Regions from separate parts of the Methylobacterium sp. D54C genome, predicted to be linked through region 2. Evidence: predicted binding sites of a transcription regulator. Region 2 holds the regulator's gene; each other region holds the start of a gene.

Region 1 (4,208 bases), on a different contig from region 2:
GGAGCAGCTCGACCGGGTCTCCAACGCCGAGATCGACTGGCGGGCGGTGCTGCGCGACTTCTGGCGCGACTTCTCCGCGGCGATCGGTGAGACCAAGGAGCTGCGCGTCGCCGACGTGCTGGAGGCGCTGAACGGCCTCCTCGGCCCGCACATCTTCCCCGACAAGGGCGACGGCTCGAACCCGCGCACCTGCCCGACCTGCGGCTCGGGCCAGCTGTCGCTGAAGCTCGGCAAGTTCGGCGCCTTCATCGGCTGCTCGAACTACCCGGAGTGCAAGTACACCCGGCAGCTCTCGGCCTCGGGCGTCGACGGCGACGGGGACGGCTCCTCGGCCGAGGGCGGCCAGCCGGGCGTGCGGGTGCTGGGCGACGATCCCGCGACCGGCCTGCCGGTGACGCTGCGCGACGGCCGCTTCGGGCCGTTCCTCCAGCTCGGCGAGGCCTCCGCCGAGAAGGGCGCCGAGAAGCCGAAGCGCTCGTCGCTGCCCAAGGGGCTCAGCCCCTCGGACGTGGATCTCAACAAGGCGCTGGCCCTGCTGGCGCTGCCGCGCGAGGTGGCCCGCCACCCCGAGACCGGCGAGCCGATCCTGGCCAATCTCGGCCGGTTCGGACCCTACGTGCAGCACGGGAAGACCTACGCCAATCTCGGCAAGGACGACGACGTGCTGGAGATCGGGGCTAACCGCGCCATCGACCTGATCGTCGCCAAGGAGCAGGGCGGCGGACGCGGCCGCCCGGCCGCCGATCCGGGCCGGCCACTGGGCAAGGACGAGGCCAGCGGCCGCGATCTCGTGGTCAAGGCCGGCAAGTACGGGCCCTACGTCACGGACGGCGAGGTCAACGCCACGCTGCCGAAGACGATGAGCGCCGAGGCGCTGACCCTGGACGAGGCGATCGCCCTGGTGAACGCCAAGCGCGCCGCGGGCGGCGGCAAGCCGCCGAAGCGCGGGGCGGTCCGGAAAGGGTCGGCGCGGGCCGCGAGCGGCGACAAGCCGGCGGCGAAGAAGACCGCCGCGAAGAAGCCTGCGGCCAAGAAGGCGGCGGCGAAGACGTCGAGCGCGGGCTGAAGCGTTCGTGGACGAGGCTGAGGCGGGCCGGCAAGCCCGCCCGTCCTTGCGAGCGGAGCGAAGCAATCCAGTGCAGCGCGAGGCGTTCGAACGTGGCGCCGACTGGGTTGCTTCGCTCCGCTCGCAAGGACGTGGTGAGGCGGCGCCAGCGTTGCCGCCCCTCACCGCGGGTTGCGGTCAGCGATCGGGTTCAGACCAGGTAGGTGATCGTCGCCGCCACGGCCGTCGCGAAGGTCGCGAGCGCGAGGGTGGTGGAGTTCATCAGCGCCCGGGCCGGCGGCACTGCGGCCGCATCATCGTCGCAGCCGAAGGCAGCGCCGGCCGCGTGCTCGAAGCGGATCAACGTGAGGCGGCGGGCCTCGATCGCGGCGTCGCTCATGGACTGCGGCTCCCTGACCACGGTCAAGATTTATCTCCGCCACCAACGTCGATCGTCCCGTTCTGTTCCGGGCGTCGCCTGTGGAAGCCGGGCATGCGGGTCACGAGAAAGCCTTAACCCATTGTTGTGCAACGTCGTGATGACGGCCCGGCGCGCGGAACCGTGTGCCGGCACGGACGCGGCCCTCGCTCGCGGCGGCGCAGCATGCGATGATGCGACCGCCTCGCCGCAGGGCGAACGGCTTTGATGTTTATGTTTTGTTCCGCTATCATGCGGGGATGAAGGCGCATGCTCCACGACCCGAGACCCGTCCCAAGACCCGTCTGCGCGAAGCCGAGCCGGCCGACACGCCGCGCGCCCGGAGGCCGCGCGTGAGCGATCCGGCGCGGGACCTGTTCGGGCCGGGCGGCAAGGGCGCGGCGGCCCGCCCGCCCGAGCCGCGGCGGCGGCTGGATTCGGCGGCCTCCGTGGCGACGCTCGCGGCCGCCGAGCCGGAGGGCGGCTACACCGCCTCCGACATCGAGGTGCTGGAGGGGCTGGAGCCCGTCCGGCGCCGGCCCGGCATGTATATCGGCGGCACCGACGAGCGGGCGCTGCACCACCTGTTCGCCGAGGTGATCGACAACTCGATGGACGAGGCGGTCGCCGGCCATGCCAGCTTCATCGAGGTGGAGCTGGAGGAATCCGGCGCCCTCGTGGTGACCGACAACGGCCGCGGCATCCCGGTCGACCCGCACCCGAAATTCCCCGGCAAGTCGGCGCTCGAGGTCATCATGACCACGCTGCACGCCGGCGGTAAGTTCGACTCGAAGGTCTACGAGACCTCGGGCGGCCTGCACGGTGTCGGCATCTCGGTGGTGAACGCGCTCTCCGACCTGCTCGAGGTCGAGGTGGCGCGCAACCAGACCCTCTACCGCCAGACCTTCTCGCGCGGTCATGCCCAAGGGGCCTTGGAACTGGTCGGCCGGGTGCAGAACCGCCGCGGCACCCGCGTGCGCTTCCACCCGGACGCCCAGATCTTCGGCTCGCTGAAATTCGACCCGCGCCGCCTGTTCAAGATGGCGCGCTCCAAGGCCTACCTGTTCGGCGGCGTCGAGATCCGCTGGCGCTGCGCCCCGGCCCTCCTCGAGGGGCTGGAGGACGTGCCGGCCGAGGCGGTGCACCGCTTCCCCGACGGGCTGCGCGACTACCTCGCCCGGGACATCGACGGGAAGGAACTCGTCACCGACGCCATGTTCTCCGGCAAGATCACCAAGCCGGGCTCGCACGGGTCGCTCGAATGGGCGGTGGCCTGGATGGTCGCCGAGGACGGGATCTCGCACTCCTACTGCAACACGATCCCGACGCCCGAGGGCGGCACCCACGAGGCGGGCCTGCGCGTCGCCCTGCTGCGCGGCCTGCGCGAGCACGCCGAGCGGGTGAACCAGGCCAAGCGCATGACGGCGGTGACCACCGACGACGTCATGGCGACCTGCGCGTCGATGCTCTCGGTCTTCATCCGCGAGCCGGAGTTCCAGGGCCAGACCAAGGACAAGCTCGCCACCGTGGAGGCCCAGCGCATCGTCGAGACGGCGGTGCGCGACGCCTTCGACCACTGGCTCGCCGCCTCCCCGGCCCAGGCCAACAAGCTGCTCGACTGGGTGATCGACCGGGCCGAGGAGCGCCTGCGCCGCCGCCAGGAGAAGGAGGTCGCCCGCAAGAGCGCGACCCGCAAGCTGCGCCTGCCCGGCAAGCTCGCGGACTGCTCGGCGGCCGGCACCGCGGGCTCGGAGATCTTCATCGTCGAGGGCGACTCGGCCGGCGGCTCGGCCAAGCAGGCCCGGGACCGGGCGACCCAGGCGATCCTCCCCTTGCGCGGCAAGATCCTGAACGTCGCCTCGGCCTCGCGCGACAAGCTCGGCGCCAACCAGCTGATCTCGGATCTCACCCTGGCGCTCGGCTGCGGCACCGGTTCGGCCTTCCGCGAGGCGGACCTGCGCTACGAGAAAGTGATCATCATGACGGACGCCGACGTCGACGGCGCCCACATCGCCTCGCTGCTGATCACCTTCTTCTACCGCCAGATGCCGAGGCTGATCGACCGCGGCCACCTCTACCTCGCGATCCCGCCGCTCTATCGGCTGCAGCAGGGCTCGAAGGTGGCCTATGCCCGGGACGACGCGGATCGGGAGCGGATCGTCAAGACCGTGTTCAAGGGCGGCAAGGTCGAGATCGGGCGGTTCAAGGGCCTCGGCGAGATGATGCCGGCCCAGCTCAAGGAGACCACCATGGATCCGAGGAAGCGCACATTGCTGCGCGTCGCGGTCCTGGACGAGGCCCGGGAATCGACCGGCGACACGGTCGAGCGCCTGATGGGCAACAAGCCCGAGGCGCGCTTCGCCTTCATCAGCGAGCGCGCGGCCTTCGCTGAGGGCGCCGACCTCGACATCTGACGCCGGAGCGCCGGCGCGGCCTCGCCGCGTCGGTCGATGGCGCCCGCGCCGTCTTTGCGAGCGGAGCGAAGCAACCCAGCAGCGCCACGTCCACCGAAGTCGCGCTGCCCTGGATCGCTTCGCTGCGCTCGCAAAGACGGGTTTCGGTCGCGCCTTATCGGGGCGGCGCGATCACCTTGGCCGGGTCGAAGGGCTGGGCCGCCGCCACCGTGTCCTTGCCCATGTTGAGGACCGCCGAGAATCGGTCGCCGCCGGGACGCAGCACGAGGGCGCCCGGCTCGACCGCGATGAGCTTGCTGCCGAGGCCGAGGAAGCCGCCGACGTCGATCAC
Region 2 (4,208 bases):
TTTCCAGGGGATCGGCGCGGTGGGCTCGCTGATCGGCACCGTCACCGTCCGGGAACCGTCCGGGCCGCCGCCGCTGGGCCTGCGGCTCGCCGCTGCGCTCGACGCGGCGCGCAACGGGCTCACGCGCCGGATCGCGGAGGCCGCCGGCGGCCAGGCGGGTGCGGTGGCGGCGGCCCTGGTGACGGGCAAGCGCGGCCTCATCGGGCCGGCCACCAACGACGCGCTCCGCGCCGCCGGCATCTACCACGTGGTGTCGATCTCGGGCCTCCACATGGTGCTGGCCGCCGGCGTGGTGTTCTGGCTGGTGCGGGCGCTCCTCGCCGCGGTGCCGCTCTGCGCGCTGCTCTGGCCGATCAAGAAGATCGCGGCCGGCTTCGCCATGGTCGGCGTCACCGCCTACTGCGCCTTCTCGGGCTGGGACATCGCGGCCGAGCGCTCGCTGATCATGACCCTGATCATGCTGGGCGCGATCCTGGTGGACCGGCCGGCCCTGTCGATGCGCAACCTCGCCCTCGCGGCGCTGATCGCGCTCGCCCGGGAGCCGGAGGGCCTGCTCGGCCCGAGCTTCCAGATGTCCTTCGGCGCCGTGGCCGGGCTGATCGCCTGCGCGCGGCTGATCGACGGGCGGCTGCTCGTGCGCCCGGGGGCCGGGCGGATCGGGCGGCTCGTCGGGACCGGCCTGTCGGCGATCACCGGGACCCTGGCCACGACCCTGGTGGCGCAGGTCGCGACGGCCCCCTTCGCCACCTACCACTTCCAGACGGTCCAGCCCTTCGGCCTCGTCGGCAACGCCCTGACCCTGCCGCTCGTCTCCCTGGTGGTGATGCCCGCCGCGGTGATCGGCTGCCTCGCCTATCCCTTCGCCCTCGACCGGCCGGTCTGGTGGCTGATGGGGCAGGCGGTGGCCGGGATGCTGGCGATCTCGGACTGGATCGCCGGGTTCGAGCGGGCGGTCCTGGTGCTGCCGGCCTTCGGCGCCGGGGCGCTAGCCCTGCTGACCGCCGGCCTGCTGCTGGGGACGCTGCCGGCCTCGCGCCTGCGCTGGCTCGCCGTGCCGCCGGTCCTGCTCGGGCTCGTCCTCGCGGCCCGGCCCGACCACTACGACCTCTACGTCGACCGGCAGGGCGCGGGGGCCGCGGTGCGGGGCCCGGACGGGCGGCTCGCGGCCCTCGGCAGCCCTTCGGGCTTCGTCCTCGAGCAGTGGCTGAAGGCGGACGGCGACGGGCGGCGGTCCGCGGCGCTGATCGTCCGGTCGGGCAGCGGGCGCTGCGACCGGCTCGGCTGCACCGCCCGGCTGCCGGACGGGCGGGCGGTCGCCCTGGTCCGGGACCGGCGGGCCTTCCCGGAGGATTGCGCCCGCGCCGCGGTGCTGATCACGGGCCTCGCGGCGCCGCCTACCTGCACGGGGCCGCTGGTGATCGACCGGCGCGTCCTCGCCGCCCGCGGGGCCGTGGCCCTCCGGACCGATGGCGACGGCTTCGCCGCGCGCTACGCCCGGGACGACGGCCGCGCCGTGCCCTGGCGGCCGGCCGCCGGGCGCGGGCCCAGACCGCCGCGGCCGGTCACCGCGGAGCCGGGCGACCGCCCCGCGGAGGACGGGGTCGCCGCGACGCCGGAGGCCGACGCCGCGCCGGGCGGAGACCTCGCCCCCGGCGACGCGCCGGCCGAGCCGCTTCAGTAACGGCGGACGAGGCTCACGAGGCGGCCCTGGATCCGGACCCGGTCGGGCCCGAGCACGCGGGTCTCGTAGGCCGGGTTGGCGGCCTCGAGGGCGATCGACGAGCCGCGGCGGCGCAGGCGCTTGAGCGTCGCCTCCTCGTCGTCGATCAGCGCCACGATGATGTCGCCGGTATTGGCCGTCTCCTGCTTGCGGATGACCACGAGGTCGCCGTCCAGGATGCCCGCCTCGACCATCGAGTCGCCACGCACCTCGAGGGCGTAGTGCTCGCCGCCGGCCACGAAGTCCGGCGACAGGGTGATGGCGTGGCTCTGGTTCTGGATCGCCGAGACGGGCGTACCGGCCGCGATCCGGCCCATGACCGGGATCGAGATGGCGCGGCCGGACTCGTCGATCATCCGCGTGCTCGCCGGGGCCGGCGGCTGCTTGGACTTACCGCCCTCGACCACGCTCGGCGTGAAGCGGCGCGGCTCGGCGGGGGCCTGAGTCGCCGGAGCGGCCTGGGTCAGGCTCTCGGGGATCCGGATCACCTCGATGGCGCGCGCCCGATTCGGGAGGCGCCGGAGGAAGCCGCGCTCCTCGAGCGCCGTGATCAGCCGGTGGATGCCGGATTTCGACTTGAGATCGAGGGCATCCTTCATCTCGTCGAACGACGGCGGGACACCGCATTCCTGCATCCGGCTCTGGATGAATCGCAGGAGGTCCAGCTGCTTGCGCGTGAGCATCGACGGGGGACTCGCGGCTTGGCGGACCGCCACGTGACGGTCTCCGAAACAAATCACGAACAGGTTAAACGTTCCGCAAGTGTTCCGCAAGAGCGGCACCGCTCGGCCCGGCGCTCCGCGGCGCGCCCGCGGGAGAAGGTCGAGAAACGCATTGACGGCGCAAGCGGAGCCGTTTCAATGCATCGCGGCGCCCCGCCGGGAAGGCGGCGGATCCGGGGCGCGGGCTGGGACCCTCTTGGAATGACGAGGATGCGACGACCCGCAGCTCTGCTGCCCCTCGGCCTCGCCGCCCTCGGCCTTGCCGGCTGCACCACCGGATTCTCCTACATCTCGCGGAACTACGTGGCGCTCACTCCCCAGGTCGTCACGATCGGCTGCAAGGAGCCCTACGAGGTCTACGACAACCGGCAGCTGCGCCGGATGCTGATCGTGTCCAACGCCCTGCGCGAGTATACCGGCTGCAACCTGAGCGAGGTCCGGATCGATCCGGAGCCGGGCGCCACCCGGGTGAAGCGCTTCCGCACCGCCGCCCGGGCCTATCTCGACGAGACCGTGCGCGAGGATTGCCGGATCACCGGCGAGACCGTGTTCGATCCGCTGAAGACCGAGTTCGCCTACGCCTGCGACGCGCCGATCGAGAAGCGCGGCACCGTGGTCCCCCGCCTGCCGGGCCGCAATCCGGGCCTCGGCGTGCGCTGACCGGCCGGCGGCGCGTCCTCAGGCGCCCGGCTTCGGGAAGGTCCGCTCCGCGGCGTCGCCGGCGGCGGCCAGCAGGGCGCGGGCGAAGGCCCGGGCCTCCGTCCGGTCGAGCACGATCGCGGCGGTGACCGGCGCACCGCCGAGGTCGGCGAGGGCGAGTTCCAGGCGCACCCCGTCGGGCACGGCGCTCGCCTGAAGGCTCCAGCCGGAGCCCCGGTCCGTGCTCTCCGCCATCGTGTTCCTCCCGCATGCCCGGCACGGCGCCGCGCGCCCACCGGAACGGCCAGGCCCGGGACCGCTCCCGGAGCCACGCTCCGGTCTTCCCTGCCTCGCCTGTCCGCGTTCCTCAAGGCCACAGGCCGCGCAGGGGTGAAGATGCGCGCCGTCGCGGATGCCGGCGGCCGCATCGCGGCGACACGGGGCGGCACGGGGCTGCGCCCGCGCCGCGGCGCGGGCGAGGGCAGGGGCGGCCGGGATGGGGGCCGGCTTCGGGGCGATTGACGCGAGGCCGCCGATGATGTCTCCCGCTGGCTCCGATCAGGTGGAGTTCGAACATGCAAGAGATCTGGTTCCGCACGGGCGAGGCCACGGTGCTGGCGGCCGAGGGCCAGTACACCGACGCCATGCCGGAGGTGCTGATCGGCTCGGTGCGCGGCCCGGTCGGTCAGGCCTTCGCGTCGATGATGGGGCAGGTCCAGGGCCACACGCGGATGTTCGTGGTGCGCGACCTCAACCAGCTCGTGCGCCCGGCCACGATGATGACCACCAAGGTCACGATCCACACGGCCGAGTATGCCGAGCTCCTCGGCGGCGTGGTCCAGGCCGCCACCGGCGACGCGATCGTGGACTGCATCATCGAGGGCATCCTGCCGAAGGACGGGCTCGACGAGCTGTGCATGATCATCATGATCTGGCTCGATCAGCGCTGCGCCGAGGACGACAACCTCGATCAGAAGGACCTCTACCGGACCAACTACGAGGCCACGAAACTCGCCATCGCCCGCGCCCTCAAGGGCGAGCCCACGGTCGACGAGCTGATCGCCAACCGGAAGACCGTGAAGCACTACGCGCTCGACGGCGTGATCGAGTACTGAGCGGCCGCTCGG
Region 3 (4,208 bases), on a different contig from region 2:
ACGGTGGACTCGGCCGGGCCGGTCACCGCGAAGCGGCGCAGCAGCAGGCCGCCGGCCCGCTCCAGGGTGCCGGTGAGGGCGAGGTTCGACCATTCCTCGCCGCCCAGCACGGCGCTGCCCACCGTGAGGTCGAGGTCGAGCATCGCCGGCAGGCTGCCCGTCGAGCGCGGCAGGCCGCGGGCGATCAGGTTCTGCCCCTCCGCCGAGGCCAGGAAGGCGTCGAGGTCGAGGCGGCGGGCGTCCAGGGTCAGGCCGGCGCGCCACTGGCGCAGGTCGAGCCGTCCGGTGCCGCCGAGCCGCAGGGCCCGGCCGCCGGGGTCGATGGCGAGGTCGACGGCCTCGAAGCGCACTTGCGTGCCCCGGGCCTTGAAGGTGCCGGCCAGCGAGAACGGCAGGTAGGCGCCGGCCGCCTGGGTCGGCGGCCCGACGACGAGGCGGGCGGAGCCCTCGGCCTCGACCTGGGCGCCGCCGGATTCGGCGGGGACGAGGCCGAACCGCGCGTCCGCCTCGAAGCGCGGCGCCGCGTCGCCGCCGCCGGAGATCTTGGCGGCGAGGCGCCCGTCCGGTCCCGGCGTGCCGCTGACCGCCCGGAACGGGACGCCGCCGCTCGTCCCTTCGATCCGCCAGGGCCCGACCAGGGCCGGCGCCTGCAGGCGCAGGTCCTGGACGTAGAGCTGGTCGGTCCGCCCGGTGGCGGCGACCTGCGTGGTGACGAGGAACTGCTGGATCTGCAGGTTCTCGATGGCGAGGTCGCGGTCGCGCAGGGCCCCGCCGAAATCGGGCGGCAGCTTCAGCGTGTCCGGGCCGGCGACCGGGAGCTTGATCTCGGCCCGGCCGATCCGGGTCTCGGTGAAGCGGAACTCGCCCTTCAGGAGCGGCGCGAGGGCGATCTCGGCCTTGACGAACCGGGCATCCAGGCTCGGGCGGTCCGGATCGGCGCCGAGGTGGAGGCGGTCGACGCGCAGCCGCGGCGAGGGCAGCAGGCGGACCTCGATCCGGCCGTCGGTCCGGACCGGAACGCCCAGGGACCGGGCGAGCGCCCGCTCGACGAGCCCGCGATGGGCCTGCCAGTCGACGAAGGGCGGGACCGCGAGCGCCGCCACGAGAACCAGGATGACGGCGCACGCCAGCGCGGTCAGAAGATCACGCAATGGTCCCGTTCCGCACCATCTCTGCGCGAGGCCGCGACCTCACCGGGCCGCCGTGCCCCGCGTGCCCCCGCGAGTCAGTCGCCACGGCCATAGCACGATAAGCCGCCGGGGGCGCCAGCGGCGATGCCACGGTCCCGAGCGGCGGTCGGAGCACGCGCGAGGTTCCTCGGGCATGCCGGGCCCGCGGCCTCCGGATCGCGCGGCCGGCCGCGGAGCGCGACGAGCCCGGAGGACGCGGATCACCCCGGTGCGGAAAGCCGCGCTTCATGGCTCCGCGCGCCCGCCGCGGCGCGAACGGCCTCGACGCCGTTCGCGATTTGGTCCAGGGAAGCGGGATGCAGAACCGCCCGCATCCGCAACCCACCGGGGACGGCGCGCCCGCCACGTCCATCGCCGCCCGCGCCATGGGCGCCCTCCGGCGCGACGCGGCCGGCTACCTCGAGGGGCTCAACCCCGAGCAGCGCCGCGCCGTCGAGACCACGGAGGGCCCGGTCCTGGTGCTGGCCGGGGCCGGCACCGGCAAGACCCGGGTGCTGACCACCCGCATCGCCCACCTGATCGCCACCAACCGGGCGCGCCCCTTCGACATCCTGGCGGTGACCTTCACCAACAAGGCCGCCCGGGAGATGAAGCACCGGATCGGCGCGCTGATCGGGCCGGCCGGCGAGGGCATGCCGTGGCTCGGCACCTTCCACGCCATCGGCACCAAGATCCTGCGCCGCCACGCCGAGCTGGTCGGGCTGAAATCCGACTTCACCATCCTCGGCACCGACGACCAGCTCCGGCTGATGAAGCAGGTCATCGCCGACCAGAACGTCGACGAGAAGCGCTGGCCGGCCCGCGCCCTGTCCCACGCCATCGACGGCTGGAAGAACCGCGGCCTCGGCCCCGAGCAGGTGCCCCCGGGCGAGGCCTCGGCCTTCGCGTTCGGCAAGGGCGGCGCCCTCTACACCGCCTACCAAGCCCGGCTCGCGACGCTGAACGCCGTCGATTTCGGCGATCTCCTGCTGCTCTGCCTCAAGCTCTGGCGGGAGAACCCCGACGTCCTGGCCAATTACCAGGACCGGTTCCGCTACATCCTCGTCGACGAGTACCAGGACACCAACGTCGCCCAGTACCTGTGGCTGCGCCTGCTGGCGCAGTCCCGGAAGAACATCGCCTGCGTCGGCGACGACGACCAGTCGATCTACGGCTGGCGGGGCGCCGAGGTCGACAACATCCTGCGCTTCGAGCACGACTTCCCGGGCGCGGTGGTGGTGCGGCTGGAGCGCAACTACCGCTCCACGGGCCACATCCTGGCCGCCGCCTCCGGGCTGATCGCCAGGAACGAGAGCCGCCTCGGCAAGACCCTGCGCACCGACGACGAGCCGGGCGAGCGCGTCACCGTGACGGGCGCGTGGGATTCGGAAGAGGAGGCGCGGATGCTCGCCGAATCGATCGAGTCCCTCCAGTCGAAGCAGCATCCCCTGTCGGAGATCGCCGTGCTGGTGCGGATCTCGGCGCAGATGCGCGAGATCGAGGACCGGTTCGTCCAGCTCGGGCTGCCCTACCGGGTCATCGGCGGCCCGCGCTTCTACGAGCGCGCCGAGATCCGCGACGCGCTGGCCTACCTGCGCGCCACCGTGAACGTCAGCGACGACCTCGCCTTCGAGCGGATCGTGAACACGCCCAAGCGCGGCCTGGGCGACGCCACCCTGCAGCAGCTCCACACCTACGGCCGCGCCAACCGGCTGCCTCTGCGCATCGCCGCCGCGCGCCTGTGCGAGACCGACGAGTTGAAGCCCCGGGTCCGCTCGACCCTGCGGGCGTTGACCGAGAGTTTCTCGCGATGGGCGCGGCTCGCGGAGACGCAGCCGCACAGCGAGGTCGCGCAGACCATCCTGGAGGAGTCCGGCTACACCGAGATGTGGCAGAAGGACCGCTCCGCCGACGCCGCCGGCCGGCTGGAGAACCTGAAGGAATTCGTCCGCTCGATGGAGGAGTTCCCTGACCTCGCGGCCTTCCTGGAGCACGTCTCCCTGGTGATGGAGGCCTCCGAGGCCGAGGGCGCCGAGCGGGTCTCGCTGATGACCCTCCACGCCGCCAAGGGGCTCGAGTTCGACACTGTGTTCCTCCCCGGCTGGGAGGACGGCCTGTTCCCGAACCAGCGCGCGCTCGACGAGAGCGGCCGGGCGGGCCTGGAGGAGGAGCGGCGCCTCGCCCATGTCGGGCTGACCCGGGCGCGCAAGCGCGCGAAGCTGTCCTTCGCGGTCAACCGGCGCATCCACGGCCTCTGGTCCTCGACCATCCCGTCCCGGTTCATCGACGAGTTGCCCGAGACGGCGGTCGACGTGGTCGAGGCCCCGGCGCACTTCTCCGCCGGCGCCTCGCGGTTCGACCGCAACCCGACGCCGTTCGGATCGAGCTACGGCACGCCGGGCTGGCAGCGCGCGCAGGCCAACACCGCGCCGGGCGGTCGGTCCGGGTTCGGATCGGGGTCCGGAGGCGGCTTCCGCTCGGCGGGCCCGGGCGGCCGGTCCGGGGGCCAGTCCGGTGGCCCCCGCCAGATCGACGGCGAGCTGATCGCCAAGTCGACGGGCGCGCCCTCGGCCTTCCAGGGCGGCCAGCGGGTCTTCCACACCAAGTTCGGCCCCGGAACGGTCGCGGCGGTCGACGGCAACAAGCTGACCGTTGACTTCGACAAGGCCGGCCGGAAGATGGTCCTCGACAGCTTCGTCCAGGCCGGATCGAGCTAGTCCCGCCGACCAAGCCCGGACGTGTCAGGGCGGCAGGGTCGGCCGGCTTCGCCCGCGCGGGCGGGGAGGATGGCGACCGTGCCGGATGCCGCGTTACCGCGACACCACCGTCCCGAACCTGATGCATCCGCGCCAGCCGCGCGGCTTTTTCGAAGCCCCTTCACCGACCGTCACCCCTTAGTCACACCCGGCGCGCAATCGTCGGGCGCGAATCGCACTGGTGCGCCAGTTGCATCGCGTATTCGGCCGCGCACGGAACGTCGTGACGCTCTCCACAGGCGGACGAGCGCGGGGCGGAACCTTCGGCCTTGGGCCGGTATTA
Region 4 (4,208 bases), on a different contig from region 2:
CACCAAGGAGATCGGCAAGGGCACCGGCCTCGGGCTCTCGACGGTGTTCGGCATCGTCAAGCAGTCCGGCGGCACCATCGACGTGCAGTCGAAGGTCGGGGAGGGCACGGCCTTCCGCATCTACCTGCCGCGTCACGTGCCCGTTGCGGAGCCCGAGGAGGTGCCGGTCGCGGCGGTCGAGCCGGCACTGCCGCGCGCGGAGCCGCTCGCGCCGGCCTCCACCACCGCCCATCCCGATTCCGGGTCGGAAGCCAAGCCGGTCACCGCGCCGGCCGCGGGCGGCGACGCCGCTGTGCCGAACGGGGAGACGCCGCCCGCCAAGGTCGACAAGCCGGCGCCGCGCAAGCCCGCCGCCGATCATACGGGGCAGGGGACCATCCTGCTCGTCGAGGACGAGGACCCGGTGCGGGCAGTCAACAGCCGGGCGCTCTCGGCCCGCGGCTACACGGTGCTGGAGGCGGCCTCGGGCCTCGAGGCCCTGGCGATCGTCCGCGAGGGCGCGCAGACCATCGATCTCGTCGTCTCCGACGTGGTCATGCCCGAGATGGACGGCCCGACGCTCCTGCGGGAGGTGCGCAAGCATCAGCCCGACCTGAAGGTGATCTTCGTGTCCGGCTACGCCGAGGACGCGTTCCGCAAGAACCTGCCCGAGGGTGAGACCTTCAACTTCCTGCCCAAGCCCTTCAGCCTGAAGCAGCTCGTCGAGACCGTGAAGAAGACGATGGCGGACTGACCGGCCCGTCGCGTCCGGTCACCGTCGCTCAACGAAGAGCGGCCCCGGAGAGACTCCGGGGCCGCGCATCTTCGAACGTCGCAAGGTCCGCCGCGCGCCGTCGCCGGCCCGCGGCGGCGCAGCCTAGGCCTCGCCCTCGTCGAGATCGTCCGCCGTCGGCGCGGCGTTCTCCAAGATCTTCTCGGCGACCAGACCGGAATTCTGCCGGATCGAGCCCTCGATCTCGGCCGCGATCTTCGGGTTGTCGCGCAGAAAGCCCTTCGAGTTTTCGCGGCCCTGGCCGAGGCGCTGGCTGTTGTACGAGAACCAGGCGCCCGACTTCTCGACGATCCCGGCCTTCACGCCGAGGTCGATCAGCTCGCCGACCTTCGACACGCCCTCGCCGAACATGATGTCGAACTCGACCTGCTTGAAGGGCGGCGCGACCTTGTTCTTCACCACCTTGACGCGGACTTGGTTGCCGATCGCCTCGTCGCGGTCCTTGAGCGTCGAGATGCGGCGGATATCGAGGCGCACCGAGGCGTAGAACTTGAGGGCGTTGCCGCCCGTGGTCGTCTCGGGGCTGCCGTACATGACGCCGATCTTCATCCGGATCTGGTTGATGAAGATGACCATGCAGTTCGAGCGCGAGATCGAGCCGGTCAGCTTGCGCAGGGCCTGGCTCATCAGGCGGGCCTGGAGGCCCGGCTGGCTCTCGCCCATCTCGCCCTCGATCTCGGCCCGCGGGGTCAACGCGGCCACCGAATCGACCACCAGCACGTCGATGGCGCCCGAGCGCACCAGCGTGTCGGTGATCTCGAGCGCCTGCTCACCCGTGTCGGGCTGAGAGATCAGCAGGTCGTCGAGGTTCACGCCGAGCTTGCGGGCGTAGACCGGGTCGAGGGCGTGCTCGGCGTCCACGAACGCGCAGACGCCGCCCTTCTTCTGGGCCTCCGCGATCGTGTGGAGCGCCAGCGTCGTCTTGCCGGACGATTCGGGACCGTAGATCTCGATCACGCGGCCGCGGGGAAGGCCGCCGACGCCGAGCGCGATGTCGAGGCCCAGCGAGCCGGTCGAGACGGTCTCGACCTCCTGGACCTTGTCGCTCTTGCCGAGCCGCATGATCGAGCCCTTGCCGAAGGCGCGCTCGATCTGAGACAGGGCGGCGTCGATCGCCTTGGACTTGTCCTTGTCCACCGGGGGCATGTCGACCACTTTCAATGCGGGCTGGGCCATCTGGCGGGCTCCTTATGAAGGGGTTGGACGCAGTTCACAACGCGCGTCGCCACCGCCTCTATGTACCCGTTTTGTTCTCAACCAGCAAGGCCGGAACGCGGTTTTGCTGCACGCAAGTCACGAAATCCCGGCTCGACACCCGGATGCCCCGCGACAGCAATCCAATCCGGTAATCGGCCGCCAAGCCGCGTACGAATGCCGACACAACGCGCCGAACGGGACGACCGCCAGCCGCAATGGCGACGCCTCCCGCGGTCCCGCAGCAGGCTCGGCCCGCCGGCGACCGGGACCCAACCGCCAGACATGCGGCCGAAAACGACGACGCCCGGCACGAATCCGGCTCTCGCGAGTCGAATTGCGTCCGGGCGTTCGTCGTACCGGTCGCCGGGCATCCCCGGGATGGTCACCCCAGAGGGGGCACCATCCCGCGACGCCGCGGGCCGGGATCTGGCGGACGCGGAGACCGCAGCCGCCGGGATCCCGGGATCAGGCGGCCTCGCCGGCCTCGGCCTGGGCGGCCTCGCCCTCGACCAGCTTCCAGGTCTTGGTCTTGGAGAACGGACGGCACTCCTCGATGAACACCGTCTGCCCGACCTTGGCGACGTTGCCCTCGTCGTGCGCGTGGTAGTTCTTCGACCGCCGCACGGTCTTCTTCATCACCGGGTGCGTGAAGCGGCGCTCCACCTTCACCACGATGGTCTTCTCACCCTTGTCGCTGACGACGGTGCCCTGCAGGATGCGCTTCGGCATGGTTGTCTCCTAAAACCCGCCTCAGCCCTTGGCCTGCTGCAGCGTCTTGGAACGCTGCAGAGTCCGGACACGGGCGATGTCGCGACGGACCTCGCGGACGCGGGCGACGTTCTCGAGCTGGCCGGTGGCCCCCTGGAAGCGCAGGTTGAACTGCTCCTTCTTGAGGTTGATCAGCTCGTCATTCAGCTGATCCGGCGACAGCGCCTTCAGATCAGACAGTCTCTGGGTCGACTTCACGATATCCTCCGTTCAGTCGGCGATGCGCTGGACGACCCGCGTGCGGATCGGGAGCTTCGCGGCGCCGAGGCGGAGCGCCTCCTTGGCGATGTTCTCGGCAACGCCGTCGACCTCGAACATGATCCGGCCGGGATGGACCCGGGCCGCCCAGTAATCCGGGGCGCCCTTACCGGAGCCCATGCGGACCTCGGTCGGCTTCGACGACACCGGGACGTCCGGGAACACCCGGATCCAGACGCGGCCCTGGCGCTTCATCTCGCGGGTGATCGCGCGGCGGGCCGCCTCGATCTGGCGGGCGGTGACGCGCTCGGGCTCGACCGCCTTCAGGCCGAACTGGCCGAAGTTCAGCTCGAAGCCGCCCTTGGCCGCACCGTGGATGCGGCCCTTGAACTGCTTGCGGAAGCGGGTCTTTTTCGGTTGCAGCATGGCTTCCTACCTTACGCGTGCTCGCGCTCGCGGCGTCCGCGCTCGCGGCCGCCCTCGCCATCGCGCTCACGGCGTCCGCCAGAGCGGCCGCCCTCTTCCTGGGCCTTCTTGTCCTGGGCCATCGGGTCGTGCTCGAGGATCTCGCCCTTGAACACCCACACCTTGATGCCGCAGGTCCCGTAGGTCGTGAACGCCGTCGCGGTGCCGTAGTCGACGTCGGCGCGCAGCGTGTGCAGCGGGACGCGGCCCTCGCGGTACCATTCCTGGCGGGCGATCTCGGCGCCGCCGAGACGGCCCGAGCAGTTGATCCGGATGCCCTCGGCGCCCAGACGCATGGCCGACTGCACGGCCCGCTTCATGGCGCGCCGGAAGGCGACGCGGCGCTCGAGCTGCTGGGCGATCGAGTCGGCCACCAGGGTGGCGTCGATCTCGGGCTTGCGCACCTCGACGATGTTGATGGTCACGTCGGCCTTCGTCATCGTGCCGACGAGCTTGCGCAGCTTCTCGATGTCCGCGCCCTTCTTGCCGATCACCACGCCCGGACGACCCGAGTGGATGGTGACCCGGCACTTCCGGTGCGGGCGCTCGATGACGATCTTGGAGACCGCCGCCTGCTTGAGCTGCTTCATGAGGGCGGCGCGGATCGCGACGTCCTCGTGCATGAGCTTCGCGTAGTCGCCCTTGTTGGCGAACCAGCGGGAATCCCAGGTCCGGTTGATGCCGAGCCGGAGACCGATCGGGTTGACTTTCTGACCCATCAGATCCTCCTCAAGCCGCTTCGGCTTGGCGGACTTCGCGAACCACGATGGTGAGGTTCGAGAAGGGCTTCAGGATGCGCGCGCCGCGG

What was found. Region 2 encodes LexA, which represses DNA repair genes until DNA is damaged. Its sites were predicted from a motif close to TGTTCNNNNTGTGTTCNG; they were not measured.
Region 1: the regulator LexA is predicted to act here: its motif matches at 1,693-1,710, upstream of parE (DNA topoisomerase IV subunit B).
Region 3: the regulator LexA is predicted to act here: its motif matches at 1,459-1,476, upstream of ACLBYB_RS06070 (ATP-dependent helicase).
Region 4: the regulator LexA is predicted to act here: its motif matches at 2,010-2,027, upstream of recA (recombinase RecA).

The regions. Positions count from the first base shown of each region.
Region 1 covers NZ_JBKFAK010000023.1:59,463-63,670, reverse strand. Annotated here, with positions in the region: gene topA (type I DNA topoisomerase) at 1-1,066, shown strand, start outside; gene ACLBYB_RS27205 (hypothetical protein) at 1,257-1,445, opposite strand; gene parE (DNA topoisomerase IV subunit B) at 1,817-3,877, shown strand; gene ACLBYB_RS27195 (PRC-barrel domain-containing protein) at 4,032-4,208, opposite strand, start outside.
Region 2 covers NZ_JBKFAK010000005.1:95,010-99,217, reverse strand. Annotated here, with positions in the region: gene ACLBYB_RS13885 (ComEC/Rec2 family competence protein) at 1-1,681, shown strand, start outside; gene lexA (transcriptional repressor LexA) at 1,675-2,403, opposite strand; gene ACLBYB_RS13875 (hypothetical protein) at 2,653-3,102, shown strand; gene ACLBYB_RS13870 (hypothetical protein) at 3,121-3,336, opposite strand; gene fae (formaldehyde-activating enzyme) at 3,657-4,196, shown strand.
Region 3 covers NZ_JBKFAK010000002.1:162,520-166,727, reverse strand. Annotated here, with positions in the region: gene ACLBYB_RS06075 (AsmA protein) at 1-1,151, opposite strand, end outside; gene ACLBYB_RS06070 (ATP-dependent helicase) at 1,487-3,886, shown strand.
Region 4 covers NZ_JBKFAK010000009.1:175,052-179,259, forward strand. Annotated here, with positions in the region: gene ACLBYB_RS19205 (ATP-binding protein) at 1-733, shown strand, start outside; gene recA (recombinase RecA) at 857-1,918, opposite strand; gene rpsQ (30S ribosomal protein S17) at 2,435-2,698, opposite strand; gene rpmC (50S ribosomal protein L29) at 2,720-2,935, opposite strand; gene rplP (50S ribosomal protein L16) at 2,948-3,361, opposite strand; gene rpsC (30S ribosomal protein S3) at 3,373-4,119, opposite strand; gene rplV (50S ribosomal protein L22) at 4,130-4,208, opposite strand, start outside.